Regions from separate parts of the Phycicoccus jejuensis genome, predicted to be linked through region 2. Evidence: predicted binding sites of a transcription regulator. Region 2 holds the regulator's gene; each other region holds the start of a gene.
The links. The regulator LexA, encoded in region 2, represses DNA repair genes until DNA is damaged. The targets are predictions, from matches to a motif close to TCGAACANNTGTTCGA.

Region 1 (7,018 bases), 650 kb from region 2:
TCGTCACCCACCAGACCCAGGGGGCGAGGTCGAGGTCGCTGGTGGCGGCGGGCAGCAGGGCGGGAAGCACCGCGCCAGCGTAACGGTGGGTGGACGCCCCGTTGCGCCACGTCCGCGCGCTCCTAGGCTGGCCGTCATGGCCAGCATGCTCGACGACCTGTCCCTGCTGACGAGCCTGCACCGGCAGGTGGTCGAGGAGTCCGGACGCGCGGACCTCCTCGAGCTGACCGACGCCCTCGAGCGGCGCTGCCGCGGCGAGGAGGACGGCGACCCGGCGGCGCTCGTGGCGGCCCTCGACCCGGAGACGACGTCCCGGCTGGCGCGCCTGCTGACGGTGCACCTGCACCTGACCAACCTCGCCGAGGAGCGGCACCGGGCCCGGTCCCTGCGCCGGGAGGACGGCGAGTACGGCGGCGGCAGCGACACCGGCGACATCGGGCCGGCCGTCGCCGCGGCGGGTCCGGACGCCCGGGCGCGCCTGGAGCGGATGCGCATCCACCCCGTGCTGACCGCCCACCCGACCGAGGCGCGCCGCCGGGCGGTGGCGTCGGCGCTGCGTCGCATCGCCGAGCACCTCGACACGCACGCCGACCCGGGCTCGGGCCCCTCGGAGCGGGCCCGCGCGCGGCGCCGGATGCTCGAGGACATCGACATCCTCCAGCGCACCTCGACGCTGCGCATCACCCGGCCGACGCCGGCCGACGAGGTGAAGACGGTGCTCACGGTCTTCCGGCAGTCACTCATCCACGCGGTGCCGCGCTTCCAGCGTGCGGTCGAGGCGGCCTTCGGCGGTGACGAGCGGCCCTCCGACACACCGCTCCCGCCCATCGTCCGGTTCGGGTCCTGGGTGGGGGGTGACCGCGACGGCAACCCGTTCGTCACCGCCGAGGTGACGCGCGAGACGGTGCGCGCCCATGCCGACCAGGCGCTCGAGATCCTCCACGACGCCGTGGACCGGGTCGCCCGGATGATCACGGTCGACGAGGAGTCGACGCCCCCGACGGCGGCGCTGCGCGACGCCCTCGCCAACGACGCGGCCGCGCACCCACGCCTGCTCGCCGAGGTGACCAAGGACTCCCCCAACGAGCCGCACCGCCAGAAGCTGCTCGTCGTCGCGGCCCGGCTGGCGGCGACCCGTGACGAGCGGGCCGGCGTCGCGTACGGCTCGCCCGAGGAGGCGCTGGCCGACCTCGCCCTCGTCCAGGACTCGCTCGTCGCCGCCGGTGACGCGCGCACGGCCCACGGCGAGCTGCAGGACGTCGTCTGGATGGTGCAGACGTTCGGGTTCCACCTCGCCGAGCTCGAGGTGCGGCAGCACTCGGCCGTCCACCGGGCGGCCCTCGTCGAGGCGCTCGGGCTCCTGCCGGACGACGCCCGGCCGGCCGACCCCGAGGTCGCGGCGACCGACCCCGCGCTGCTGGACCGGCTCGCGGTCGACGGCTGGCCCGAGCTCGTCGGGGCTCCCGGCGACCGGACCCGCGAGGTGCTCGACACCCTGCGCGTCATGGCCTGGCTCCAGCAGCGGTGGGGCCGGCGCAGCTGCGGCCGGTACGTCGTCTCGTTCAGCCAGTCCGCCGCCGACCTCGTCGCGGTGCGGGCGCTGGCCCGGCTCGCGGTGGGGACGCGCCCGTTGGCGCTCGACGTCGTGCCGCTCTTCGAGACCGGCGCCGACCTCGACGCCGCCGACCACACGCTCGAGGAGTGGGTGGCCCTGCCGTCGACGGCGACGTGGCTCGAGGGCGTCGACCGGCAGGTCGAGGTGATGCTCGGCTACTCCGACTCGGCCAAGGACGTGGGTCCGGCGGCGGCCACCCTCGCGCTGCACCGCGCGCAGGTCGGGCTCGTCGCGTGGGCCCGGCGGCACGGGGTGGAGCTGACGCTCTTCCACGGTCGTGGTGGGTCCCTCGGCCGTGGGGGCGGTCCGCTGCACCGGGCCATCGCGGCGCAGCCGACGGGGTCGGTCGACGGGCGGTTCAAGGTGACCGAGCAGGGCGAGGTGATCTTCGCCCGGTACGCCGACGTCCGCATCGCCGAGCAGCACCTCGAGCGGGTCGCATCGGCCGTGCTGCTGACCGACGCGCCGGAGCACGTCGCCGCGCGCGACGAGGCGGCCGGGCGGTTCGACGCCGTGGGTTCCGCTGTGGCAGAGGCGAGCCGGACGGCGTTCCGCTCGCTGGTGGAGCAGCCGGGCTTTGCGGACTTCTTCGCGATGTCGAGCCCGCTCGACCTCCTGGCCGACTTGCGGCTCGGGTCACGTCCCTCGCGGCGCAGCGGCTCGGAGTCGGGACGCAGCCTCGACGACCTGCGCGCCATCCCGTGGGTGTTCGCGTGGTCGATGACGCGGGTCAACCTGCCCGGCTGGTACGGGCTCGGCAGCGGCCTCGCCGCGCTCGGCGACCTCGACGAGGCCCGGCAGGCCTACCGCGAGTGGCCGGTGTTCGCGGCGCTCGTCGACGTCGCCGAGATGAGCCTGGCGAAGACCGACGACGACCTGGCGGCCGCGTTCCTCGCCCTCGGTGGGCGGCCCGAGCTCGCGACCCAGGTGCTCGACGAGCTCGCGCTCACCCGGCGGATGGTGCTCGAGCTGCTGGGGCAGGACGAGATGCTCGAGCGGAAGCCGCACCTGTACACCGCCGTCGGGCTGCGGCGGCCGTTCGTCGACATGCTCAGCCACCTGCTGCTGCGCGGGCTCGGCGAGCTGCGGGCGACCGGCGAGGACGAGGGGTCGCAGTGGCACCGGCCGCTCCTGCTGACCGTCAACGGGCTCGCGGCGGGGCTGCAGAACACCGGGTGATGCGTGCCGGCCGGTGACGGTTGGCGCTCGAACAGGTCTGGGGTGCAGGCACTTTCGTTGTCCACAGGGGCGTCTCAACACTTGTCCGTCGAACAGATGTTCGGTACACTGAGGCATGGACACCGAGACCCTCTCCCGCCGCATCGCGTCGCTGCGCGAGGAGTGCGCGCGGCTGGGTCGTGAGCTGGTCGAGGGTGGTCACTCGCTGTCCTCGGAGGAGGCCTTCGCGCTGGCGGGGGAGCTGCAGGGTGTCGTGAACGCGGCCGAGGGGGCCACGGCGGTGGCTGGCGCGTGGGGTGCTCGAGTGGAGACGACGGTGCGCTCGGGGTCGTGGGAGCGGGTGCACCCGGTGGGGTTCGTCGACGCGATGGCCTCGACGCGGATGTCGCTTGCGACGGGGTTGACCGAGGGGGTGGCGGGCCGGAAGGCGGCGTTGGGTGCTGCGCTGGGTGAGCGGTTCCCGCGGGTGCGCGAGCTGCTCGTCGCGGGCGAGGTGGCCGTGGTGAACGTGCACAAGGTGGTCGACGCGTGCGCCGGGCTTGACGTGGCGGCGTGCGTGCGGGTCGATGCCGATCTCGCGCCGCGATTGGCGGGGATGGACCCGGCGCGGGTCGCGGGTGAGGCACGTCGGGTCGCGACGCGGGTGGCGGCCGACCAGGTGGCCGCGCACGTGGCGCGGACGCGCAAGGGGCGCCGGGTGGAGGTGTGCCCGGGTGAGGACGGGCTGACGGAGTGGTTCGCGTCCCTGCCGACGGCGACCTCGAGCGCGATGTGGGCGGCGGTGGAGGAGCTGGCTGGTGACTACCGACAGAGCGACGGCGCGCTGTCGGTGCCGGAGTCGCGGGCGGACGCGCTGGCCGACCTCGTGCTGCGCAACGTCAAGGTCAGCGCCCAGGTCACCCTCGGGGTGCCGGTCGTGACCGACCGGCCCGCACCCGAGGAGCAGTGCGGGACGAGGTTCCGGATGGAGTGGGACGACGACGAGACGGTCATCGACGCGGTGACCGGACTGGAGACGCGCTACGGGGACCTCGACGCGGCCAGCCGGGAAGCGCTGTCGTGGCTGGAGGAGCCGGCCGAGCTCGACGGCGACCTCACCTACACCCAAGCGGTCGTGTCGCCCGGGTACGCGGTGTCCGGGACTCAGCTGCCCGGCCTGGGCTGGGTCGACCCCGCCACCCTCGCCAACCTCCTCAAGGTCCTGCCGTTCGAGGTCGCCCGCGCCGTGCTCGAGGCCGACACCGGCACCCTGGCCTCCCTCACCACCGGCGCGTACAAGCCACCGACGGCGATCAGCGAGTTCGTCAAGACGAGGGACGGGACGTGCCGGATGTGGGGCTGCACCCGACCGGCCGCTAGCTGCGACCTCGACCACGTGCGTCCCTGGCCCGTCGGCCACACCACCCCCATCGGGTTGGAGGACCTCTGCCGACGCCACCACCGCTTCAAGCAGCAAGGCCGGTGGCGACCCCACCTCGACCCGGACGGCACCGTCACCTGGCACGGACCCGACGGCGCCACCCGCACCACCGAACCCCAGCACCGCGTCCCGAACCCGCTCGACCACCCCTAGGGTGACCGCATGGGGTCCTCGTTCTCGGCCGCTGCGGCCGCCGTCGGTCTGTGCGCCGTGCTCGTCGCGTTCTTCGCCGGGTTCGGCGGGATGTCGTGGGAGGGGGCGGTGCTCGTCTCGGGCGTGCTCCTGCTCGTCGCCGCCGGCGTGGTGCGGTGGTACGGCGGCCTCTCGGCCGAGACTCCCCCGGAGGGCTGACCGTCGGCGCGGTCAGCGCCGGCAGGCCCGAGCGAAGTCCGGGTGCACCCGCGTCACGACGAGGACGCCCTCCGGCGACAACCGGACGCCGACGCGTGGCGCCACTCGGTGACGACGACCGTGGCGAGCCCGAGGACCGACAGCCACACGAGGAACCCCGCCCGCTCGACCCCGGCCGAAGCCCCCACGAGCGCCATGACCGGTCCCGCGGCGACGAGGACCCAGCCGGCGCGGCGCCATCCCCGGTAGCGCAGGACGAGGTCGCGTCGCCACGGCAGCTCCACCTCGTACCGCCGACCGGACATCGTCGACGCGAAGAGCCACGGGAGGATCCCGAAGAGGATCATCGCGCCGGTCCTCCCCGGGGCCGCGCTGCCGGCCAGCCGTACCGAGTCCTCCGTCGGGACACCCGACTTCACGCACAGCGGAGGAAGGTCTCGTCGGACGCGACCGGGCTCACCGATCTCCACCACAGCCACCCCCGGAGGCTAGGGCCTGCGTGAGAGCCCTGTCGCCGGAACCGAACGAACGTGTGAGTCGGTCGGCATCGCGGGCCCGTCCCGCGACGGACCCCGGTCTAGGGTCGAACGCATGCGCTACCGACGACTCGGCAACAGTGGAACCGCGGTCTCCGAGCTCTGCCTCGGCACGATGACCTTCGGGACGGAGACGGACGAGACCGGCTCGCACGAGCAGCTCGACGTCTTCCTCGAGGCGGGCGGCACGCTCGTCGACACCGCGAACGTGTACTCCGGCGGGGTGTCCGAGGAGATCATCGGCCGCTGGCTCAAGGACCGCCCGACGGACGTCACCGACCGGGTCGTCCTCGCGACCAAGGGCCGCTTCGCCCTCGAGGAGGGCCCCAACAGCAGCGGCCTCTCGGCCCGGCACCTGACCCGCGCCCTCGACGCCTCCCTCGACCGGCTCGGCGTCGACTCCGTCGACCTCTACCAGGTGCACGCCTCCGACGAGCACACGCCGATGGAGGAGACCCTGCGCACCCTCGACGGGTTCGTGCAGGCGGGCAAGATCCGCTACTACGGCCTCTCCAACTTCACCGGTTGGGAGCTGACCAAGCTCGTCCACACCGCGCGCGCCCTCGGGGTGCGCCCGCCGGTGACCCTCCAGCCGCAGTACAGCCTCATCGTCCGCGAGATCGAGTGGGAGATCGTCCCCGCCGTGCTCGACGCCGGGATGGGACTGCTCCCCTGGAGCCCGCTCGGCGGCGGCTGGCTGTCGGGCAAGTACACCCGGGACCAGCGACCCACCGGCGACACCCGCCTCGGCGACGACCCGAACCGCGGGATGGAGGCCTACGACCGCCGCGGCACCGACCGCACGTGGCGGATCATCGAGGCCGTCGAGCAGGTCGCCCAGGCGCGCGGTGTCTCGATGGCCGAGGTCGCCCTCTCGTGGGTGACCAACCGCCCGGCCGTCACCGCGACGATCCTCGGCGCACGCACCACCGAGCAGCTCCGAGCCAACCTCCGCTCCGTCGACGTCGAGCTGACGCCCGAGGAGAACGCGGCGCTCGACGCGGCGAGCGACCTCGAGGCGACCGACTACCCCTACGGCGAGATGGGCGTGCAGCAGCGCAGCCGCGACCTCGCCGGCTGAGCCGGTCGCCCGGGCTAGCGCGTCGCCTCGCTCATCTGCCGCAGCTCCTTCTTGAGGTCGCCGATCTCGTCGCGCAGCCGCGCCGCGAGCTCGAAGTGCAGGTCGCCGGCGGCCTGGTGCATCTGCGTCGAGAGCTCCTGGATGAGGCCGGCCAGCTCGCTCGCCGGCAGGTCCTTGCCGCGCTGCGTGCCCATCGCGGCGTCCGCGTCGGCCGCCACCGCGCCGCGGCCACGACCACCGTCGGCCTTACCGCGCGACCGCGCCCGCCCGGAGCCGAGGAGCTCCTGGGTGTCGGCGTCCTCGCGCTGGAGCATGTCGGTGATGTCGGCGATCCGCTTGCGCAGCGGCTGCGGGTCGACCCCGTGCGCGAGGTTGTAGGCGACCTGCTTCTCGCGCCGGCGCGTCGTCTCCTCGACGGCGTCGCGCATCGAGGGCGTGACCTTGTCGGCGTACATGTGCACCTGGCCCGACACGTTGCGCGCCGCGCGGCCGATCGTCTGGATGAGGCTGCGGGTCGAGCGGAGGAAGCCCTCCTTGTCGGCGTCGAGGATCGCGACGAGCGACACCTCCGGCAGGTCGAGACCCTCGCGCAGGAGGTTGATGCCGACGAGGACGTCGTACTCCCCCATCCGCAGCTCGCGCAGCAGCTCGACGCGGCGGAGCGTGTCGATGTCGCTGTGCAGGTACCGGACTCGCACTCCCTTGTCGAGGAGGTAGTCGGTGAGGTCCTCGGCCATCTTCTTCGTGAGGGTCGTGACGAGGACGCGCTCGTTCTTCTCGGTGCGCAGCCGGATCTCGTGGAGCAGGTCGTCGATCTGGCCCTTGGTCGGCTTCAT
Region 2 (7,018 bases):
CGTGGCCGGCTTCCGGCTCCCGCTCTGCCTCGTCTGCGGCGCCGACACCCTCAAGCCCGACGTCGTGTTCTTCGGCGGCTCGGTGCCGCGCGAGCGGGTCGACGCGTGCTTCGCGCTGACCGACGCCGCGCCCGCGCTGCTCGTCCTCGGCTCCTCGCTCGCCGTGATGTCGGGGCTGCGGTTCGTCCGGCACGCGGCGCGCCGGGGCATCCCGGTGGCTGCCGTGACGCGGGGGCCGACGCGCGGTGACGAGCACATGGCCCTGCGGGTCGACGCGCCCCTCGCCCCGACGCTCGAGCAGCTGCTGCGCGACGGGGCGGCCGCGTGACCGCGGCCGAGATCCGTTCCGCCACACCGGCGGACCTGCCGGGAATGGCCGTCATCTACAACGACGCCGTCCGGAACACCGTCGCGACGTTCGACCTCGAGCCGCGCCCCGACGACCACTACGCCCACCGCGTCGCGTCCACGCGCCCCGGCGACCACGTGCTCGTCGCCGTCGCGCCCGACGGCGACGTGCTCGGCTACGCGTTCTCGGGCACCTACCGGCCGCGCGCCGCGTACGACGGCACCCGCGAGGTGTCGGTCTACCTCGCCGAGGCCGCCCGGGGGCAGGGCCTCGGCCGCCGGCTCTACGCCGAGCTGCTGCGTCGGGTCGACGCCGACGGCGTGCACACCTGCGTCGCCGTCATCGCGCAGCCCAACCCGGCGAGCGAGGCGCTGCACCGGGCCCACGGGTTCGAGCACGTCGGCACGCTGCGCGAGGTCGGCTACAAGCTCGGCCGCCGCGTCGACACCGCGTTCTGGCAGCGCCCGCACCCCGACGGGCGCTGACGCCTCGCCTCACTCGGGGCGCGCGTCGTGGATCGGCTCCTTCGGCAGGCGCTTGACCTTGCGCGTGCGCCGGCGGCGGCTCGGGATCATCGAGCGCATCTCCTCGAGCTTGCCGAAGCAGAGCATCCGGTCGCCGGCCTCGAGCACGTGGTGGCTGTTGGGGTTGGGGATGACCATCGTCCCGCGGTGCAGCGTCAGTGCCGTGATGTCACGCTCGCGAAGACCACTGTCGCCCAACGACTTCCCGACGAGGTCGGACGCCTCGTGCACCGCGATCTCGGCGACGCCGTAGCCCGTCGAGACGGTGAGGCGCTGGCGCACGTCGATCTCGGGGAAGGCGACCTGGTTGTCGATGTGGTCGATGATCGCGCCCGCGACGTCGAGCTTGGTCGCGGTCTCGATCCCCTCGAGGCCGGGGGAGGAGTTGACCTCCATGACCTGCGGCCCCTCGTCGCTCTCGAGCATGTCGACACCGGCGACCCGCAGGCCCATGATCTGCGCGGAGCGGACGGCGGCGCGCTCGAAGTCGGGGTCGAGCTCGACCGGCTCGACCGACCCGCCGCGGTGCACGTTGGACCGGAACTCGTCGCCCTTGGCCACCCGGCGCATCGCGGCGACGACGCGGTCGCCGACCACGAGCGCGCGGATGTCGCGGCCCTTGCTCTCCTTGACGAACCGCTGGATGAGGACGTTCTGCTTCGTCGACTGCAGCGTCTCGATGATGGCCTCGGCGGTCTTCATCTCCGGCGCGAGGATGACCCCGATGCCCTGGGTGCCCTCGAGCAGCTTGATGACGACCGGCGCACCGCCGACCCGCTCGATGGCGGGGATGACGTCGGCGCGGTCGCGGACGAAGGTCGTGGGCGGCATCCCGATGTTGTGCCGCGACAGGATCTGGGTGGCGCGCAGCTTGTCCCGCGAGTTCGCGATGCCCCACGAGGTGTTGGGCGTGTAGACGTCCATCTGCTCGAACTGCCGCACGACGGCGGTGCCGAAGTAGGTGATGGAGTTGCCGATCCGCGGCAGGATCGCGTCGTACGTCGAGAGCCGCTTGCCGCGGAACTGGAGGTCCGGCTCATCTCCGGACAGGTCGATGCCGAAGCGGAGGGTGTTGAGGACCTTGACCTGGTGGCCACGGTCCTGGGCGGCGGTGCGCAGGCGCTGCGTACTGTACGAGCGAGGCGCGCGGGAGAGGATCGCGAGCTTCATGGTTTCCCGACGGGAGAGGACGGATGACGGACAGCCATTCCTACACCCTCGCGGGCTGGCGCGAGTGGGTCGGCCTCCCGGCGGTCGGTGTGCCGTGGGTCAAGGCCAAGCTCGACACCGGCGCGCGGTCCTCGTCGATCCACGCCTTCGACCTCGAGGACCTCGAGCGCGACGGCGAGCGGTGGGCCCGCTTCCGCATCCAGCCGTGGCAGCGCTCGGAGGCCGACGCCGTCCAGTGCGAGTGCCCCGTGCTCGACGTGCGCGAGGTCCGCTCGTCCTCGGGCCACGCCGAGGAGCGGCTCGTCGTCGCGATGGACCTCGTCCTCATGGGCCGCACGGTCGCCGCCGAGATGACCCTCGCGCGCCGCGACGAGATGGGCTTCCGGATGCTCGTCGGGCGCGAGGCGCTGCGCCAGGGCTTCGCCGTCGACCCCGGCCGCTCCTACCTCGGCGGCCGTCCGCCGCTCGCGATGCGCCGGCGCAACCGGGGGAGGGCCTGATGGCCCGGCGCCCCCTTCGGCCCTCCTTCGAGATCGGCCACGTGCGCGTGCGCGCCGGGCGCACGCAGTCGGTGTCGCTGCCGATCACCCGTCTGGTCACCGGCGCCGACGTCGAGCTGCCCGTCCGGGTCGTCCACGGGCGCGAGGAGGGACCGACCGTCTGGGTCGACGCCGCCATCCACGGCGACGAGGCGGTCGGGGTCGAGGTGGTGCGTCAGGTCGTCGCCGGCCTCGACCCGAAGACGTTCTGCGGCACCTTGATCGCCGTCCCCATCGTCAACGTCCTCGGCTTCTCGGCCGGGCAGCGATACCTGCCCGACCGCCGCGACCTCAACCGCTCCTTCCCGGGGTCGCCGCGCGGCTCGCTCGCCGGGCGCATCGCGCACCTGTTCATGACCGAGGTCGTCGACAAGTGCGAGGTCGGCATCGACCTGCACACCGGCTCGGACCGGCGCACCAACCTGCCGCAGGTCCGCGCCGACCTCGAGGACCCGCGCACCCGCGCGCTCGCCGAGGCCTTCGCGGCCCCCGTCATGCTCAACGCGAAGCTGCGCGACGGCTCGCTCCGGTACGCCGCCCGCGAGCGGGGCGCGACCGTCCTGCTCTACGAGGCGGGCGAGGCGTGGCGGATGGACCGCTGGGCCGTCGACGCCGGCGTGCTCGGCGTGCGCCGCGTGCTCGCCGCGCTCGGGATGACCGAGCCGGTCGCCGAGGACCCGCCGGCGCCGTCGGCGGTCTCGTTCCGCAGCGGATGGGTCCGGGCGCGCGGCACCGGCATGCTCCACCTCGAGGTCGCGCTGGGGGAGCGCGTCGAGCGCGGGGCGCGCCTCGGTGGCCTCTTCGACTCGCTCGGCAAGCGGGTGCGGCTGGTGCACGCCGACCGCTCCGGCGTCGTCGTCGGGCGCACCGAGGCGCCGCTGGTCAACTCCGGCGACGCGGTCGTCCACATCGCCGAGGTCGAGGACTGACGCCGGCCGGCCTCAGACGCGGCGCAGGACCGCGGTGACCTTGCCGAGGATCGTCGCGTGGTCGCCGTCGATCGGCTCGAAGGCCGGGTTGTGCGGCATGAGCCAGACCTTGCCGTCGCGCCGCTTGAAGGTCTTGACCGTCGCCTCGTTGTCGAGCATCGCCGCGACGATGTCGCCGTTCTCGGCGGTCGGCTGCTGGCGCACGACGACCCAGTCGCCGTCGCAGATGGCCGCGTCGACCATCGAGTCGCCGACGACCTTGAGCAGGAAGAGGCTGCCCTCGCCGACGATCTGCTTGGGCAACGGGAAGACGTCCTCGACGACCTCCTCGGCGGTGATCGGGACGCCGGCGGCGATCCGGCCGAGGACCGGGACGTAGGAGGCCTCGGGGCGCTCGTCGCCCTCGCCGGTGACGTCGACGACCTCGTCGGCCTCGGGGCGGCGGTAGCCGGAGCCCTGACGGTCGGGGGAGACGACCTCGATGGCGCGCGGCCGGTTGGGGTCGCGGCGCAGGAAGCCCTTGCGCTCGAGCGCCGAGAGCTGGTGGGCGACCGAGCTGGGGGAGGTGAGCCCGACGGCCTCGCCGATCTCGCGCATGCTCGGCGGGTAGCCGTGCCGGTCGACGGCGTTGCGGATGACCTCGAGGATCTTGCGCTGGCGGTGGGTGAGGTCCCCGCCGTCGCCGCGGTCGGGCATCTCGTGGATGTCGGCGTTCCTCGGACGTGCCATCTCGACCCCTTCGCTGCGGCCGCCCCGTGCCGACGGGGGGCCTGACCGGTGTTTTCGCAGGTCAGACGGTCTGTCGGTGGTGACATGCAGTCTGATCTGCATGCGGACATCCTACGAGCGACGGGCCTCGAACTCAAACATGTGTTCGACGCGTGTCTTGTCCGCCTCGAACGTGCGTGCTATAACTCGTACAGACGTTCTATCGAACACCGGTTCGACGGTGGCCCCGGCCGCCGGGATGGAGGACATGATGAGCGCGATCGCCTGGGACCCCACCGACCTCGGCCACACCCGCCCCGTGCCGGCGCGCCGCCCGCGGCTCGTCGTTCTCGAGGGCGGCGCCACCGGAGGGCGTGCGGCCCGCGCCGCACAGCCGGCGCTGCGGATCACCCGCCGCGGCCGCCTCGTGCTGCTCGTGCTCGCCACCCTCGCGCTGGCGGCAGCCCTCGGCCTGCGCGGCCTCGGGGGCGCGGGCGCCGTCGAGCCGGCCCACACCGTCTCGGTGTCGCCCGGCCAGACGCTGTCCGAGATCGCGTCCCGTGAGCTGCCCTCGATGTCCATCAGCGACGGCATCGTCGCCATCCAGCTCGCCAACGGGCTGAGCACCGCGCAGATCCGCGCCGGTCAGCAGCTGGTCGTCCCTGCGGGCTGAGCCGCCGCCGGGGGCGCCCGGTCCGGCGCGCCACGATCCCCGAGTCCCTCGACCCGACTCGGACGCCGGAGGGCGTCGTCTCCCGTGCAGAGGAGACGGCGCCCTCCGTGCTGTGTCCGGCCGGTGCCGGCCGCGCACCCCTGTCAAGCGCGCCACGCTCGGCCGAACGGGGGAGGGGGCATCCCCCGACCTGTCGGACCTCCGGGTCCCATCGGCCCGCGGGCACGCTCCGACGCTGCGCGACCCCCTTGTGCACGAACAGACTTCAAGGCATGCGGACACGTCGTCGCGGCTCCTACCGCCCCACCCACCACCCGGTCGTCCAGTGCGGCGGCCAGGGCCGGTGGCTCTGGTCGTGCGGCTGCGGAGCGCGCGGGTCCGCCACCTCGGGCGGCTGGCACGGTGCCTACACGGCGGCACTCGTGCACCACAGCCAGAGCCCCGGGGAATGAGACGTGCGGCCCGGGGATACACAGAGGGTCCCCGGGTCGCACCCCCTCGTCGTCGCTGGCTCTCCACCGACGCGACGACGGAGCGGGCGGCGCTGGCTGTCGTCTGCAGGGAGGCCGCGGCCCTCACGTCGCCGGGGCACCGCAGGTCCCCCCACTCCGACCCCCGACCGGGTCCGGGTGGGGGGATCGGCCGTCCCCGGCGCTGACGGGCCGAGGGTCAGGCCAGGGTCCGCCGCATGACCAGGCGCGGCATCCCGCTCGCGGTGGCGTCGGTGACACCGACCTCCTCGAAGCCGGCCCGCTCGAACATCGCCCGGGTCCCGACGAACGCCATCGTCAGGTCCAGCCGCCGCTCGCCGGGGTCGACCGGGTGGGCCTCGACCGCCGGCGCCCCCTGCTCGGCCGCCCAGGCCACGGCGCCCTCGATGAGGTGCGCCGTCACCCCCTGGCGCCGGTGGCCGCCGCGGACGACGACGCAGACGATGCTCCACACCGGGACGTCGTCGACCGGGTGGATCCTCGTCGAGTGCACGAGCCGCGGGATGTCGCTGCGCGCTCCGATGTTGCACCACCCGACCGGGACGCTGTCGCGGTAGGTGACGACCCCCGGCGGCACCGCACGCTCGCAGAGGCGTCGGGCGGCCTGCTCGCGGCTGCCGTCGCCGAGCTCGTCGATCTCGCGCTGCCGGAGCCGGTGCGAGAGGCACCAGCAGTGCGTCGCACGCCGGTTGGGGTTGACGACGTCCGCGAAGTCCTCGAAGCGGTCGGGCGTGACGGGGTGGGTCTCCCAGGTGGTCATGCCGCAGCCAAGCACCGCGCACCGACACCGCGCCACCACCTCCGTAGGGTCGGGGCGTGCGCATCGTCAGCCTCATCCCCTCGGCCACCGAGATCCTCTTCGCCCTCGGGGCGGGGGACGACGTCGTCGGCGTGACCTTCGAGTGCGACTTCCCGCCGGAGGCGCGCACGCGCCGGGTGGTCTCCACCTCCGCGCTGCCCGAGGGCCTGGCCCCGGGCGAGATCGACGTCTCGACCGTCGACGCCGCGCTGCGCCACCTCGGCTGCCGCGCCGCGGTCCTCACCGTCGACCCGCACACGCTCGAGGAGGTCCTCGCCTCCGTCGGCGCGGTGGGGGCGGCCGTCGGCCGCGAGACGGAGGCAGCGGCCCTCGTTGCGAGCCTGCGGCAGCGCCTCGACGCCGTGCGTACTCACGTCGCGGGGCGCCGGCGGCCGCGCGTCGCGGTGCTCGAGTGGACCGACCCGCCGTTCGCGCCGGGGCACTGGATCCCCGAGATGGTGCAGCTGGCCGGCGGCGAGTGCGTCCTCGGGGCGGCGGGGGAGCGGTCGGTCGCCATCGGGTGGGAGGACCTCGCCGCATCCAGGCCGGAGGTCGTCGTCGTCGCGCCGTGCGGCTACGACCGCGAGGGGGCGCAGCGCCAGGCCGACGTGCTCGTCGCCGCCCGGGTGCTGCCCGACGGCGTCGTCGTCCACGCGGTCGACGCGGACGGGCTGTGGGCGCGGCCGGGGCCGCGGCTCGTCGACGGCGTCGAGGAGCTGGCGGGCCTCCTGCACCCGCGCGGGTGAGCTCCGGGGGTCAGTGCCGGCGCAGCCGATGGTCCTCGTCGTCGTGCGCGGCCTGGGTGCGACGCCCGAGCGCCGCGACGCCGACGAGGA
Region 3 (7,018 bases), 1.6 Mb from region 2:
AGGGCCTCGCCCCCGACCCGGCCGCCGTCAGCGTGCTCGAGCTCGGCCTCGACACCCCCGACTCCGCGCGCGTCGCCCCGGTCTGGGCCGCGCTGCTCACCGGCGACCCCGCGAGCCGCGGCCGGGGCACGCCCGGCGACGAGGTGCGGGACGCCGCCCAGCGCATCCCCAACCTCTGGTTCGACGACCCCGCCGAGGAGCGCGCCGGACAGCGCGTCCACGTCGAGGTCTACGTCGCCCCCGAGGCCGCCGGCCCGCGCATCGCCGCCGCCGTCGCCGCGGGCGCGACGGTCGTCGACGACAGCCAGGCTCCCCGGCTGGTCGTCCTCGCCGACCCGGACGGCAACCGCGGCGTCGTCTGCGCGCCCGGCGCCTGAGCCGGGCGCGCGGCGCCGACCGTCGCCCCGGCGAACTGCCTCAGGCGCGGACGGCCGGCTCGTCCTCGACGACCTCCCGCGCGTCACCCGCGCGCCGCTGCCGGTAGACCCCGAGCGCGACGATGACCGCCGCCGACACGACCGAGAAGGCGATGGCCTGTTGCTGGCCGGGGTCGAAGGCCATGAGGCCGATGACGACGACGATGAACCCGATGACGACCATGGTCAGGCCGGGGAAGAGCCACATCCGCACCGGCGGCACCTCGTGCGACGCCCGCATCCGCCGGCCGAGGACGAGCTGGCTGACCGCGATCGACAGGTAGACGAACAGCGCGATGGCACCCGATGTCGCGAGCAGGTAGCCGAAGATCTTGTCCGGCAGGACGTAGTTGCCGACGACCGCGAGGAAGCCGAGCACCATCGAGAGCAGGATGGCGACGACCGGCACGCCGCGGGCGTTCACCCGGCCGATGGCCCTCGGCGCGTCACCACGGGCCGCGAGCGAGAAGACCATCCGCGAGGCGGTGTAGAGCGCCGAGTTGAGGCAGGACGCGACGGCGGTGAGGACGACGACGTCCATGATGACCGGCGCTCCCGGGATGCCGATCGCCTCGAGCACCGTCTGGTACGAGCCGTTCTCGAGCCGGTTGTAGGGCACCAGCGAGACGATGACCGCGATCGAGCCGATGTAGAAGATGAAGATCCGCCAGATGACCGAGTTGACGGCCTTGGTGATCCCCTTGGCCGGGTCGGGCGACTCCGCCGCGGCGATCGTGACGATCTCGGTGCCCATGAACGAGAACATCGTCGTGAGCATGGCGGCGATGACGGCGCCACCGCCGCCGGCGAAGAAGCCGTCGGGCTCCCAGAGCCGTGAGACGCCGCTGACCTCCGAGGTCGGCAGCAGGCCGAGGATGGCGAGCACGCCGAGCGCGATGAAGGCGATGATCGCGACGACCTTGACGAGCGCGAACCAGAACTCGAACTCGCCGTAGTTGCCGACCGACACGAGGTTGGTCCCGGTGAGCAGGATGGTCACGAGCAGCGCCCAGATCCACTGGTCGAGGCCAACCATCCGGCTGAGGATGTCCGCCGCCGCCGTCGCCTCGACGGGGATGACGAGCACCCAGAACCACCAGTAGAGCCACCCGACCGAGAAGCCCGCCCAGCGGCCGAGCGCGCGCTGGGAGTAGACCGAGAACGAGCCGGTGTCGGGGTTGGCCGTCGCCATCTCGCCGAGCATCCGCATGACGAGGACGACGAGGCTGCCGGCGAGGGCGTACGAGACGAGCACGGCGGGGCCGGCCTGCTCGATCGCGTTGGCGGAGCCGACGAACAGGCCGGCGCCGATCACCCCCGCGATCGAGATCATCGTGATGTGGCGGGGCTTGAGACTCGTCCCGAGCTGGCTCTGGCCGCTCTGCGAGGTCTGGTCGGGCGTGGTCACCCGGACGTTCCTACCGCACGCGGGGGTGGCCCGCGCGCCGGAGGATCCGGGCTTCTCTCAGGTCGTCGACGGGGCCGGCTCGGCGACGGCAGCGGCGAGCCGATCGGCCAGGGCGGCGACGGCCGCCCGCAGCTCCGGACCGGCGACGACCGTGAACGGCACCTGCAGCTGGGCGAGGTCGCTCGCGTACCCCGGCAGGTTGCTCGTCGTGCCGACCAGCCGCGTCCGGCCGGGGCCGTCGGCCTCCAGCCGCCCGAGCGTGCGCGGCACGTGGTCGAGACGCTCCGGGGGAAGGTCGATGACGACCTCGGTCGCGTGCTCCCATCCCGCGCCGAGGTGCTCCTCGAGGGAGGCGACGGGATCGAGGTCGTCCGGCACGCGAAAGGTGCTGTCCAGCAGGTCGACCCGATGGACGCGGTCGACCCGGTAGGTCCGCACCGACGCCGAGCGCAGCGACCGGCAGAGCAGGTACCACCGCCCGTGCCGCACGACGACGGCCCACGGCTCGACGTCGGTCGTGAACTCGCGGCCGTTCTCGGAGCGGTAGTGCACGGTGACGCACCGGGTCTCGCTGCGCGCCCGCACGAGCGCGACGGTGGTCGCCGGGTCGGGCCGCGCGGCGCCGCGGTCGGGGGCCGCGGCGGTGGTGCGCCGCACGACGTCGGCCTGGTCGGCGACGTGCTGCGGCATCGCCCGCAGGAGCTTCGCCACCGCCACCCCCACCGGATCGGTCGGGTCGGCCGCGGCGTGGTGGCCGTCGAGCACGGCCATGACGAGCCCGAGCGCCTCGGCGCTGCTGAAGACCAGCGGCGGCAGCCGCGTGCCCCGGCCGAGCCGGTAGCCACCGGCCGGCCCGCGCGTCGACTCCACCGGCACCTCGGCGTCGCGCAGGATGCCCACGTAGCGCCGGACCGCCCTCGCGGACACCCCGAGTCGCTCGGCGAGCCGCTCGGCGGTGATGCCCGGCTCGTCCTGGATCGCCTCCATCGTGATGAGGGCGCGGGCGGCCGGGCTGGTGTCGGGGCGCACGCCGCCATCCTCAACCGGACGCCGACCGTCCGCAACCGCCCCTACGGTGCTGCGCATGACCGAGATGCTGCTCCTCCACCATATCCAGGGCCTGACCCCCGGGGTCGTCGACCTCGCCGACCGCTTCCGCGCCGCCGGGCACACCGTGCACACACCGGACCTGTTCGAGGGGCGCACCTTCGCGTCGATCGACGAGGGCGCGGCGTACGTCGGGTCGGTCGGCTTCGCGGAGATGCGGGCCCGGGGCGTCGCCGCCGCCGACGGGCTCGGTGACGGGTTCGTCGTCGCCGGCATCTCGCTCGGCGTCATGGCGGCCCAGCAGGTGGCGCAGAACACCCCCGGGGCCGCGGGAGCCCTGCTGTTCGAGGCGTTCGCCGACCTGTCGAACTTCGGCACGTGGCCCGACGGGCTCCCGGTGCAGGTGCACGGCATGGCCGAGGACCCCTTCTTCGGCGCCGAGGGGGACGTCGACGCCGCACGCGAGTTCGTCGAGGGTCGTTCCGCCGCAGAGCTCTTCGTCTACCCCGGCGACGTCCACCTGTTCGTCGACAGCTCCCTGCCGTCGTACGACGCGGACGCCACCGCGCTCGTCGTCGAGCGCTCGCTGGCGATGCTCGAGCGCCTGCCGTGAGCCGTACCCCGCCGCCGTGGGAGCCGCCGCTCGCCGGCTCCGAGGCCGACCAGCTCCTCGGGTCACTGGACCGGATGCGCGCCACGTTCCGGTACAAGGCGGACGGCCTCGACGCCGACGGGCTGCGCGCGACCATCCCCACGTCCACCCTCAGCCTCGGGGCGCTGCTCAAGCACCTCGCAACGGTCGAGGACTTCTCCTCGACCCGACGCCTCTCCGGCGCACCGATGCCCGACGTCTGGGACGACAACGGCTGGGACGACGAGGACGACTGGGAGATGACCTCCGCCGCGTCCGACCCGCCGGAGGTGCTGTACGCGCTGTACGACGGTGCCGTGGAGCGCAACCGGGCCCTGGTGCGCGAGGCCGTCGAGGCTCGGGGGCTCGACGGCGCCGCGCACGCGGCGGACGAGGAGGGCCGGCACGCGAGCATCCGGCGGCTGTTGTTCGACCTCCTCGAGGAGTACGGACGGCACACCGGCCACGCCGACCTGCTCCGCGAGGCGGTGGACGGCCGGGTCGGTGAGGACCCGCCGGAGGACTGGCGTCCACCGGGTGGGGGCGCACCGTCCTGAGCCCTCGCCCGGAGAGGGATCAGCATGGTGGTGGTGTGGCGAATGAGGTTGCCGTGCAACCAATTCAGCCCCTCTGGGCTCTTGTCAATCGGACGTGCGTTCGATAGGATCGGACCACCGAGGGGAGGGGGGAGCACATGGGCACCGACCGCAGGTCCGACGACCTCCTCGACGTGGTGCGCCGGGCGCGCTCGGCCCTCTCCACCGGGCGTTCGCACGGCACGCGGGTCGGGACCCGTGAGGCGCTGACGGCGACCCTCGGCGAGCTCCGGGCCCTCGTCGACGAGGCGACGGCACTGCAGGACGAGGTCCTCGTCGGCCTCGTGGCGCTCGAGCCCGAGCGGGCCGAGGACGGCACCGTCCGCGAGGTCCGGAAGGCCCCTGGGCACGTGGGGCTCGACGCCCCGGCCATCGTCTCCGGCGTCCTGTGCCTCTCGGCCATCGCCGCCGAGCAGCGGGTCCGGGACGCCGTGCGACGGGCCGCCGACGGCCCCGAGGGCACGCCGACGGAGACCGGGCTCGGCGGCCTGCACGAGGCGATGGGTCAGGGCCGCCTCGACGCGTCCCGCGCGCACGTCGTCGCCGCCGAGCTCGAGGAGTGTCCGGCGGACGTCCGCCGGACGGTCGTGGCGTCCCTCGACGAGTGGTTCGAGCGGGAGGACGCCACCCGGCTGCGTCGCCGCGTCCGCCGCCTGGTCGCGACGATCGACCCCGACCTCCTGCGGCAGCGCGCCGAGCGTGCCCGCTCCGCGACGGGTCTGCGCCGCTGGGTCGACGAGCCGGGGGTCGACACGTGGCTGGGGACCTTCCCCAGCGAGGAGGCGCGCGGGGCGTGGGCGGCGATCGACGCGCTCGCGCAGCGCTACGTCGACGACGGGACGTGCGCGCGCATCGACCGGGCCCGGGCCCGCGCGCTCACCGACCTCGTGCTCCGGCAGGCCACCGTCAGCACCACCGTCGTCGAGCACGACGCCCACCCGGTCACCGGCGCCCTCCTCGACGCCGGCGACGCGCTGGCGATCACCGCCTACCGGCCGGGTGCGGCCCTCGCGGCCCTGGTCCGGGCACGGGACGGGCACTGCCGCTTCCCCGGGTGCTCCGTCGCGGCCCGGTGGTGCGACCTCGACCACGTCGTGCCCTGGCCCGCCGGCCCGACCAGCGCCCTCAACCTCGTCTGCCTCTGCCGCCGCCACCACCGCACCAAGCAGCGGCCCGGATGGCGCACGCGGCTGGACCCGGACGGCACCTACACCGTCACCGACCCCACCGGGCGGGTCCGCACGACCGACCCGCCCGACCACCTCCGGGACCGGCCGCCGCGGGACCTCCCGGCCCCCGACGACCTCGCCGCCCCACCGGGCGAACCCCGGCTGACCGTTCCGGACGGTCCGCACAGCGACGTCGAGCACGCGCTCGAGTCGCGCCTCGGCGGCGACCGCTGGGGACGAGCGCCCTGTCGGGTCGAGGTCCACCGCCCGAGCCGACGGTTCACCGTCGCACCGACCGGCGACCACCCGCCTCGGCGACCTCCGACCCGGTGGCCCGACACCCCTCCCTTCTGACCCTCAGGAGCGGGGCGCCCCCACCGCGCGCCGCCACGCGGTGAACGACTGCACCGGCACGCTGCGCGGCCGCACGAGCCACGGGTAGGGATGGACCTCCACGGGTTCCACCTCGGCAGCGCGCCGGGCGAACCCGGGCACGGGCGCGTGGGTGACCGCGAGCCGCCGCCCGGCCAGCTCCTCCGCGACGACCCCGAGCCGCACCTCGAGCGGACGCCGCGTCGCGAGGTCGCCGAGCGCCTCGGCGAGGAACACGAGGCGCTTCCCCGAGAGCCGTAGCCCGGCCAGCAGCGGCTCGTCGAGGACGAACACCGCCGGGCGCTCCTCGTCGGCGGCGAGGGCGGGGTCGGCGTCGCCGAGGGACTCCGCGGTCAGCCAGACCTCGTCCGCCCCACCCCCCTCGACCTCGGCCGGGCCCGCCGGGACGGGCGCCCGACCGAGCGGCGGACCGTCCGCCGCTGGGCCGACGCCGTCCTCGGGCCAGCCCTGGACGGGGCAGCGATCCGCGAGCGAGCACCCGCGGCACAGGGACGGCGCCCGCTTCTCGACCTGCCAGCGGCTGAACCCGTACGGACGCCCGGACCCCGTGCCGACCGTCCACTGCCACCCGAGCCGGTTCGCGGCCCGCGAGCCGTCGAGCAGGTGGGCGAAGAAGACGTCCTCGCCGACCCGCCAGTCCGCGCCGGCCCGCACCGCCCACTGGGAGGCGAGCCACATCCGGGTCTGGTTGACCAGCCAGCCGTCCTCGACGAGCTCGCCCGTCGTCGCGGCCATGCACGCCATCTCGTCGGGCCACGGGGTCGGCCAGCGGTCCGCCGTCCGCGGCTGCTCGCGCCGCAGCGGTCGGCCGAGCGCCCGGCCGACCCGGGCGTAAAGGTGACGGGCGTACTCCTGCCAGAGCAGCTCGTCGCGGTACTTGGCCCGGTCGCGGGCCGGGGCGTCGGCGACCGCGTCCCACGCCTCGCGCAGCGTCACGAGGTTGTACCGGATGTACGGGGACATCCGGCTCGCCCCGCGCCGCTCGACCGGGAGGACGGTGCTGCGGCGCGACGCGTACCCGCTGACGTCGAGCGTCGCGAGCGCGGTGTCGGCGGCGCTCTGCCCCCCGACGTGCCCGCCCCGCCGCGTGCCGTCGGCGCCCTCGCGCACGAGGTGGCCGAGGTGCTCGCGCACCCACGCGACGGGGTCGTCACCGCCGGGTGGCGGCGGGGTGGGGAGGCGCATGCTCCGTTCTACCCCGCCGCCGATGCGGAACCGCTGTGGCTCAGCACTTCTCCCAGTAGCCCGTCGAGGTCTGCCTGAGCGTCGACGTGTAGTACGTGTTGTAGAGGCCGAGGTTCTGGTTCGAGCCCGTCGCGTAGGCGTAGCCGCCGGACTGGTAGGCGGCGCACACCGAG
Region 4 (7,018 bases), 210 kb from region 2:
CGCTACTCGCGTTCTGATATCGCCCGGAGTGCAGCCCCACGGGTGCCCAGATACAGGGCGACGGCCTCTGTCAGGTGCACCACGTCCAGCCCCGCCTCAGTTTGTCCATCGACACCAACAAACCCGAACTCGCGCTCCATGAGGCGACCGATCTCGTAAGCGACCCGGAGCGCCCGGGCCGCCGCGTCACCTACGTACCAAAAGGGGATGGCGATCGACCCTGAGACACCCGAGAACTCCACTCGGACGCGGGGATCCACGAGGGCGACCCCCACGTAGGACGGAAAGCTCTCCTGCTGTGTCTCGTAGCCCCACGACGCGACTTGTTCGCACACCCGTCTCCAGCCGGCGACGTCATGCTCTGACAAATGCAGGAGAGCCGGGCCCTCGAGCTCGAACGCCTCAAGATCGAACTGCGCGCTCTGCCACTCGAGCGTCTGGAGCGCGGTTAGACCTGGCTCGGGACGCACCAAACTGATGTCGTACGTCACGCGAGCGACGATAGCCGCCAAGCGGAATTGCCTCGACCGTTTGTGAAGCCTCACCTGCTGTGTCATGGGTGGAGATGTCACGAGGGCCATGGATGCTTCACCGCCTCCCGTGGATCACGGACTCGCAACGCTTTGCTCATCGTTGCTGCTGACGCCGCCCGAAACGTCGAGGCTCTTGACCCGGACGAGGCATGAACGACGTTGGGGGTGGCCGAGTTGCAGGCTCCTGAGCAACGGGCAGCTGAGCGGCCGGCGCCGACCAGCGCACGTGCGAGTGGGAGAGGTCCTGCGCTCCTCGGAGTGGCCGTCGGTGTTCTGATCGTCGTGCAGCCTGCATTGGGCTACGCGAGCTCGCCCCCGCGGCGGGAATGGGGCGCCATCCCAGAGATCGCCCTCACCGTGATCCTGGTGGCGCTGATGCTCGTCGTGGGAGGAGTGACACGGCTGCTGGGGCGACGACGACCCCGGATGCCGGCGTTCGGTACCGGCCTTCTCTGGTCCAGCTTCGCCGGATACATCGCAGCCTTGGTCATCTTCAACATCTGAGCCGCCGTCGTCACTCGTGCTCGCCACGCGAAACATCCGCACATCGGCATGAGCGCTGAACGCGACCCTGCTCCGCTCGTCGCGCGTACACCGACCGGGGGCGCTGGATGCGGAGGACATCAAGAGCCGTGGGGGGTGCTTGCCCTCCCGGCCTCGTCAGCCCCCCGCTCGGGCACTCCTCAGAGCAGCTCTCGCCCCGTAGGCGAGCCCGATGACTCCGCCGGCCCACGGTGGCGGGAGGAACCCGGGCCAAAGAACGCCGGCGAGCCAGAAGGTGGCTGCGAGCGCTGCTCCGACCGGCAGACCGACGAGCGCGAGTGCGAACCACGGGTCGTCCCACCGCAGCGAAGGGCGGGCGTTCGACGTTTCCTGCACAGAGTGCAGGCTACGCGGAGCCACCGCGGGCGCGGACGGACATCGAAGAGGGCGGCTGCATCGGCGTGGGGCCGCCTTCCACCGCCAGCTCCCCGGGTCGCGGTCTGGTGGACGCGGACTGCCCCCAGCGCAGAGCGGCGAGCGGCATCGTGGGTCGCGAGGCACGATGTGTGCCATGCGATTTCCCTTCGGCAAGCGACGCGACGATGCGCCGGACAACTCGCCGCCCGAGACGAGCCGGCCCCGCCCTGACGAGGTGACGGACGAGGACCTTGTTCGCGGGATCGCCGACCGGTACCTGCCCGACGACGTCCGCGAGCGCTGGCTCCGGCTGCTCCGGCCCGCGATCCGGCTCGTTCCCGTCACGGGGGCGCAGCGGCAGGTCGGCAGGCTCGGAGGGCTACCGACCCTGCCGGATGACATGCCGTGGCCGTGGTGGGAGGGCCACGGCCCCCTCTCGTACATCGGCGAGCTCGACTGCGACCAGCTCGCGACCTTCGCCCTCGCGCTGCCCGCCCCGTCGTCGGGGAGGCTGCTCTTCTTCTACTTCGACGGGTCCTACGACGACCACGAGACGACGGTCGGAACCTGGGACGCAGCCACGTTGCAGGGCGCCCGCGCCGTCCACCTCCCGACAGACCTCACGGCCCCTGCGCGGGAGGCGCCCGACGGGATCACCGTCTACCCCGAGGCCCGCATGGCAGGGCGGACCATCATGACCGCACCGGGATGGGATCACCCGGACCTGCGCGACGCGTTCCTGGAGCCCGGGCAGGACCACCGCTCCTTCATGTAGCATCCCGTGGCCGGCGACGACTTCACCGAGGCCCTCGACGAACGCCACACCGGGCCGCGGCACCAGGTGGGCGGTTACGCCACGCCGGTCCAGGGCCCTGTCGAGGACGAGGTCGCCCACGCCGCGCTGCACAACGAGGTCGCGTGGACGGACCCCAGGCTCCGCGCGGAGGCCGAGCGGTGGGAGCTGCTGTTCCAGGTCGACAGCGACGACGACCTCGACATGATGTGGGGCGACGTCGGAACCCTGTACTGGCTGGCGCGCACGGGCGACCCTACGAACGACGACCCCACCGCCATCTCGTTCACCTGGCAGTGCTGCTGACCACCGTCACGGACCGCGCGTCGTCGCTGCCAGTCGCGTTGCGGCGCAGGAAACATCAGCCCTGACGCGACCGTGCCGGCGGGCTACGCTCGCGAGATGACGGACGCAGCGACACCTGCCGATCGTCGGGCGGCGGCTCGTCGTGGGTGCACCCGATGGCTGGTCGGGCACGGTGACATCACGCCCGGGCGGTGGCTGGCGGAGCTGGCCGACGCGGCGACGGTGCCCGACCTCGACCGGTACGGCGGCGGCGGCGAGGTCGAGGCGCTGGAACACGAGGTGGCGCAGCTGTTGGGCACCGAGTCGGCGGTGTTCATGCCCAGCGGGGTCATGGCGCAGCAGGCCGCGATGCGCTCCTGGGCCGAGCGGTCGTCCACCGACGCGGTGGCCGTGCACGGGCTCTCGCACCTCGTGGTGCACGAGCTGGACGCCCTGTCCGAGATGCACCACCTGCGGGTGCAGCACCTGACCGACGAGCCACGTCCCGCGACGGTTGCGGACCTCGACCGGCTGGCCGGGCCGCTGGCCGCGGTGAGCCTCGAGCTCCCCCTCCGGGATGCCGGTTACCTGCTGCCCTCGTGGGAGGAGCTGGTCGCCTTCACCGACCGGGCGCGCGAGCGGGGCGTGCCGGTCCACCTCGACGGGGCCCGGCTGTGGGAGAGCCAACCCTTCTACGACCGCCCGCTCGCGGAGATCGCCGCCCTGTTCGACTCCGTGTACGTCTCGTTCTACAAGGGCCTCGGTGGGGTCGCCGGCGCCGCGTTGGCCGGCTCCCAGGACCTGGTCGCGCAGGCCCGACGCTGGCGGGCCAGGCACGGGGGGACGCTGTTCTCGATGCTGCCCTACGCCGTCGGCGCGCGTGACGGGCTGCGCCGCCGGCTGCCCCGGATGGCGGTGTACGCCACCCGTGCCCGGGAGCTCGCCGCGGGCCTGGGCTCGGTCGACGGTGTGCGGGTCCACCCCGACCCGCCGCACACCAACGCGTTCCGGGTCTTCGTGGACGCCCCGCTCGAGGCGCTGGAGGAGGCGACCCTGCGCGTCATGGAGACCGACCACGTCGCGCTGGCGAGCCGGTGGCGCCCGGCCGAGGTGCCTGGCTGGGCGATGACCGAGCTCACCGTGGGCGACGCGACCCTCGACTGGGACGTCGAGGACCAGCTGGCCGCGATGAGGAGCCTAGTCAGCGCCGCGCGTCGAGGTGCTCGCGCAGGATCCTCATGACGAACCGGTGGTCCTCGAGCTGCGGCAGCCCGGAGACGCCCATCCACCCGATGACACCGGCTCCCCGGACGTGCAGCGGGACGGCGCCGCCGGCAGCGGCGAACCGTGCCGAGGGCAGCGCGAACTTCTCTGCGAGAGTAGTCCCTTGGTCCTTGCACAGTCGGGCGACGTACAGCGAGGAGCGTTCGAACCGCATCACCACGCGCCCCTTGCGGCGCAGCCACTCGTTGTTGTCGCGCGTCGACCCGGGGAGCGCGCAGTGGAACAGCTGGCGCTCTCCTCGCCAGACCCCGACCGCGATCGGCAGCCCCTGCTCCAGACCCGCCTCCACGGACCGGCGGCCGAGGGCGTAGGCGGTCTGCTCGGTGAGCTCGGGCAGGACGACCTCGTCCTCCGCCCGCGCGATGTCCTCCGTCGTCGGCCACTGGTCCACAGCGCCATCATGGGGCACCTGTCAACCGATCCGTGCGCCGGTCGGGTCCCGGGTCAGGCGACGTCCATCGCCTGGCCGCCGGTGATGCGGATCAGCTCGTCGTAGGTCGTCGCGAAGACGGCGTGGCTGTGGCCGGCGGCCGCCCAGACGCGGTCGTAGCGCCCGAGGGTGACGTCGACGACCGTCTGCAGCCGCTGCGGGTGCCCGACGGGCGCGACACCGCCGATGGCCATCCCGGTGTGCTCGCGGACGAAGTCGGGGTCGGCCCGCTCGAGCGCGTCGACCTCGAGGAGGCTCCCGACCTTCGCGGTGTCGACGCGGTGCCCGCCCGAGGCGAGGACGAGCAGGGGCGTGCGAGAGCCGTCGGCGCCGACGGCGACGAAGACGAGGCTGTTGGCGATCTCGGCGGGGGAGACCCCGAGCGCGTCCGCGGCGGCCTGCGCGGTGCGGACCGCCCCGGGCAGCTGGCGCAGCTCGGGGCGGACGTGGTGCAGGGCGAGGGTCTCAAGGACCCCGGCGACGCGCCGGTGGGCCGTGAGGTCGCGCTCCGGAGGGGGTGCGGCGGCCACGTCGGCGGGGTCGGTCGACATGACCGCAGCGTAGTGACGCGGGGCCCCGTGCGGGAGGTGTGCGGGGAGGTGTCGCGGCGCCCCGGACGAGCCGGTCCGGGTCCTCGGAACCGCTTGACGGGATGTCGGGACGGGGGTCTACAGTGGTCATCAGGTCGAACACGCGTTCGAACATCCCCCACCGGTCCACCGGCCCCGCGAGGTCGCCGGGCGATCGGTCCTGCCCGTCCGGAGGTGCCTCATGGTGCGTCGTCACGACGACCCGCTCGAGGTGGCGGGGGCCGACCCGGCTCCGCGCTCCTTCGTCTGGCGGGGGCGGCGCTACACCGTGTGCGCCGTCCTCGACGCCTGGCAGGAGCGGCGCGCCTGGTGGCGCGAGGTGGGGGAGGACGGTGCGGCCACCGCGACCGAGCGGCGGGTGTGGCGGGTCGAGGCCCGCCCGCCGTCCGGTCCGGTCGGGGTCTTCGACCTCGGCCGTGACGACGACCACTGGCTCCTCCTGCGGGCCCACGACTGAGACGGACGAGACCGATGCCCCACGCCGCCACCACCCTCGACCTCCTCGAGCGCTCCCGCGCCTCCCTCGCCGACGCCTGCGTCGCGGGCCGGGCCTCCACCCGCTACCTCGCGGCCTCGCTCGCCGCGCTGCGCGCCGCCGCCGCGCTCGTCGCCTCCCGGCCGGCGCCCGAGGCCCCCGGCGCCGGGCCGCACGACGTCTGGGCGCTCGTCGCCCGCACCGCGCCCGAGCTCACCGAGTGGGCCGAGCGCTTCGCCGCGGTGACCGGGCACCGGGTCGGGGTCGAGACCGGCCTGGTCCGGGTCACCGCCCGCGAGGCCGACGACCTCCTGCGCGACGCCGAGGTCCTCCTCGACCTCGTCGCGGCCCGCCTCGGGGTCCCCGTCGCCCCCGCCGCCCGCCGGCTCGCGCCCGTCCGCTCCGCCTGAGGCCCGCCGTGCCCACCGCCGACGGGTTCGCCCACCTCCACGTCGCCTCCGGCTACTCGATGCGCTACGGCGCCTCGCAGCCCGAGGACCTCGTCGCCCGCGCCGTCGACCTCGGCCAGGGCGCGCTCGCGCTGACCGACCGCGACGGCCTCTACGGCGCGGTCCGCTTCGCGCAGGCGTGCGGCGCGGCGGGTGTCGACCCCGTCCTCGGGGTCGACCTCGCCGTCGAGGACCTCCTGCCCGCCCCGCCCGTGCGGCGGGCACGCACACCGGTGCGCGGCGGCGCGATCGTCGACCCGCGCCGGCCCCGGGTCACCGTCCTCGGTCGGGGCGGCGGCGGGGGAGCGGCCGCGGGCGCCGGCTGGGCCTCCCTCTGCCGGCTCGTCACCGAGACCCACCTGCGCGGCGAGCGCGGTATCCCGGTCACCACCCCGGCCCTCCTCGCCCGGTGGACCGCCCCGGCCGGCGACGACGCCGCGGCCCCCGCGCGCCTCGTCGTCCTTCTCGGCCCCGACTCCGACGTCGGGCGCGCCGTCCTCGCCGGGCAGCGCGAGCACGCCCGCGACCTCCTCGCCCGCTGGCGCGCGCTCCTGCCGCGCGACGGCCTCGCCGTCGAGGTCGTCCTCCACGGCGGCCCCGAGGGCACCCCCGGCTGCCGGTCGCACACCGGCCGGATGCTCGCCCTCGCCGACGCCGCCGGCGTGACGGCCGTCCTCAGCGCCGCCGTCCGGCACGCCGAGCCGGGGCAGGTGCGCACCGTCGACGTCCTCGACGCCGCGCGCCGGCTCGTCGTCCTCGACTCCCGCCACCTCGACCGGGTCACCGACGCCGGCCACCTCGCGAGCACCGCCGACATGCACGCCCGGGCCCTCACCGTCACGGGCGGCGACACCGCCCGCGCGCAGCGCCTCCTCGCGATGACCGCGCGGGTGGCCGCCGAGTGCGTCCAGCACGCCCGCGACGACCTCGGCATCGGCGCGGTCCACCTGCCCGAGCCCGAGATCCTCGGCATCGAGCCCGGCACCGACCCGATGGACGTCCTCGCGCAGCGCTGCCGCGCGGCGGTCGGCCGGCGCTACCCGGACGCCACCGACACCGAGCGGCAGGTCGTCCTCGACCGCCTCGACGCCGAGCTCACCGTCGTCCGCTCGCTCGGCTACCCGACGTACTTCCTCACCGTCGCCGAGGTCACCGACCTCATCCGGGCCCGCGGCGTGCGGGTCGCGGCCCGCGGCTCGGGCGCCGGCAGCCTCGTCAACCACCTCCTCGGCATCAGCGGGGTCGACCCGATCCGCCACCGGCTGCTCATGGAGCGGTT

Region 1: a site for LexA is predicted at 2,883-2,898, ahead of LG324_RS11395 (DUF222 domain-containing protein). Genes of this name have one in related genera too.
Region 3: a site for LexA is predicted at 4,148-4,163, ahead of LG324_RS02010 (HNH endonuclease signature motif containing protein). Genes of this name have one in related genera too.
Region 4: a site for LexA is predicted at 4,911-4,926, ahead of LG324_RS13505 (DUF6504 family protein). Genes of this name have one in related genera too.

The regions. Positions count from the first base shown of each region.
Region 1 is NZ_CP085209.1:2,404,333-2,411,350, reverse strand. Features, by position in the region: gene LG324_RS11405 (TerC family protein) at 1-70, opposite strand, end outside; gene LG324_RS11400 (phosphoenolpyruvate carboxylase) at 137-2,794, shown strand; gene LG324_RS11395 (DUF222 domain-containing protein) at 2,910-4,367, shown strand; gene LG324_RS11390 (hypothetical protein) at 4,377-4,565, shown strand; gene LG324_RS11385 (hypothetical protein) at 4,619-4,912, opposite strand; gene LG324_RS11380 (aldo/keto reductase) at 5,157-6,182, shown strand; gene uvrB (excinuclease ABC subunit UvrB) at 6,197-7,018, opposite strand, start outside.
Region 2 is NZ_CP085209.1:3,053,500-3,060,517, reverse strand. Features, by position in the region: gene LG324_RS14490 (NAD-dependent protein deacetylase) at 1-328, shown strand, start outside; gene LG324_RS14485 (GNAT family N-acetyltransferase) at 325-834, shown strand; gene LG324_RS14480 (RimK family alpha-L-glutamate ligase) at 844-2,043, opposite strand; gene LG324_RS14475 (ATP-dependent zinc protease) at 2,067-2,543, shown strand; gene LG324_RS14470 (succinylglutamate desuccinylase/aspartoacylase family protein) at 2,543-3,511, shown strand; gene lexA (transcriptional repressor LexA) at 3,524-4,240, opposite strand; gene LG324_RS14460 (LysM peptidoglycan-binding domain-containing protein) at 4,491-4,892, shown strand; gene LG324_RS14455 (hypothetical protein) at 5,165-5,344, shown strand; gene LG324_RS14450 (GNAT family N-acetyltransferase) at 5,562-6,143, opposite strand; gene LG324_RS14445 (ABC transporter substrate-binding protein) at 6,200-6,928, shown strand; gene LG324_RS14440 (hypothetical protein) at 6,939-7,018, opposite strand, start outside.
Region 3 is NZ_CP085209.1:449,196-456,213, reverse strand. Features, by position in the region: gene LG324_RS02035 (VOC family protein) at 1-377, shown strand, start outside; gene LG324_RS02030 (amino acid permease) at 418-1,824, opposite strand; gene LG324_RS02025 (YafY family protein) at 1,882-2,853, opposite strand; gene LG324_RS02020 (dienelactone hydrolase family protein) at 2,909-3,484, shown strand; gene LG324_RS02015 (DUF664 domain-containing protein) at 3,481-4,059, shown strand; gene LG324_RS02010 (HNH endonuclease signature motif containing protein) at 4,197-5,621, shown strand; gene LG324_RS02005 (FAD-binding domain-containing protein) at 5,625-6,845, opposite strand; gene LG324_RS02000 (hypothetical protein) at 6,886-7,018, opposite strand, start outside.
Region 4 is NZ_CP085209.1:2,844,351-2,851,368, reverse strand. Features, by position in the region: gene LG324_RS13540 (hypothetical protein) at 3-491, opposite strand; gene LG324_RS13535 (hypothetical protein) at 792-1,037, shown strand; gene LG324_RS13530 (DUF1963 domain-containing protein) at 1,588-2,208, shown strand; gene LG324_RS13525 (DUF1963 domain-containing protein) at 2,215-2,532, shown strand; gene LG324_RS13520 (threonine aldolase family protein) at 2,629-3,753, shown strand; gene LG324_RS13515 (heme-degrading domain-containing protein) at 3,713-4,186, opposite strand; gene LG324_RS13510 (YbaK/EbsC family protein) at 4,240-4,776, opposite strand; gene LG324_RS13505 (DUF6504 family protein) at 4,997-5,272, shown strand; gene LG324_RS13500 (SAV_6107 family HEPN domain-containing protein) at 5,287-5,700, shown strand; gene LG324_RS13495 (DNA polymerase III subunit alpha) at 5,760-7,018, shown strand, end outside.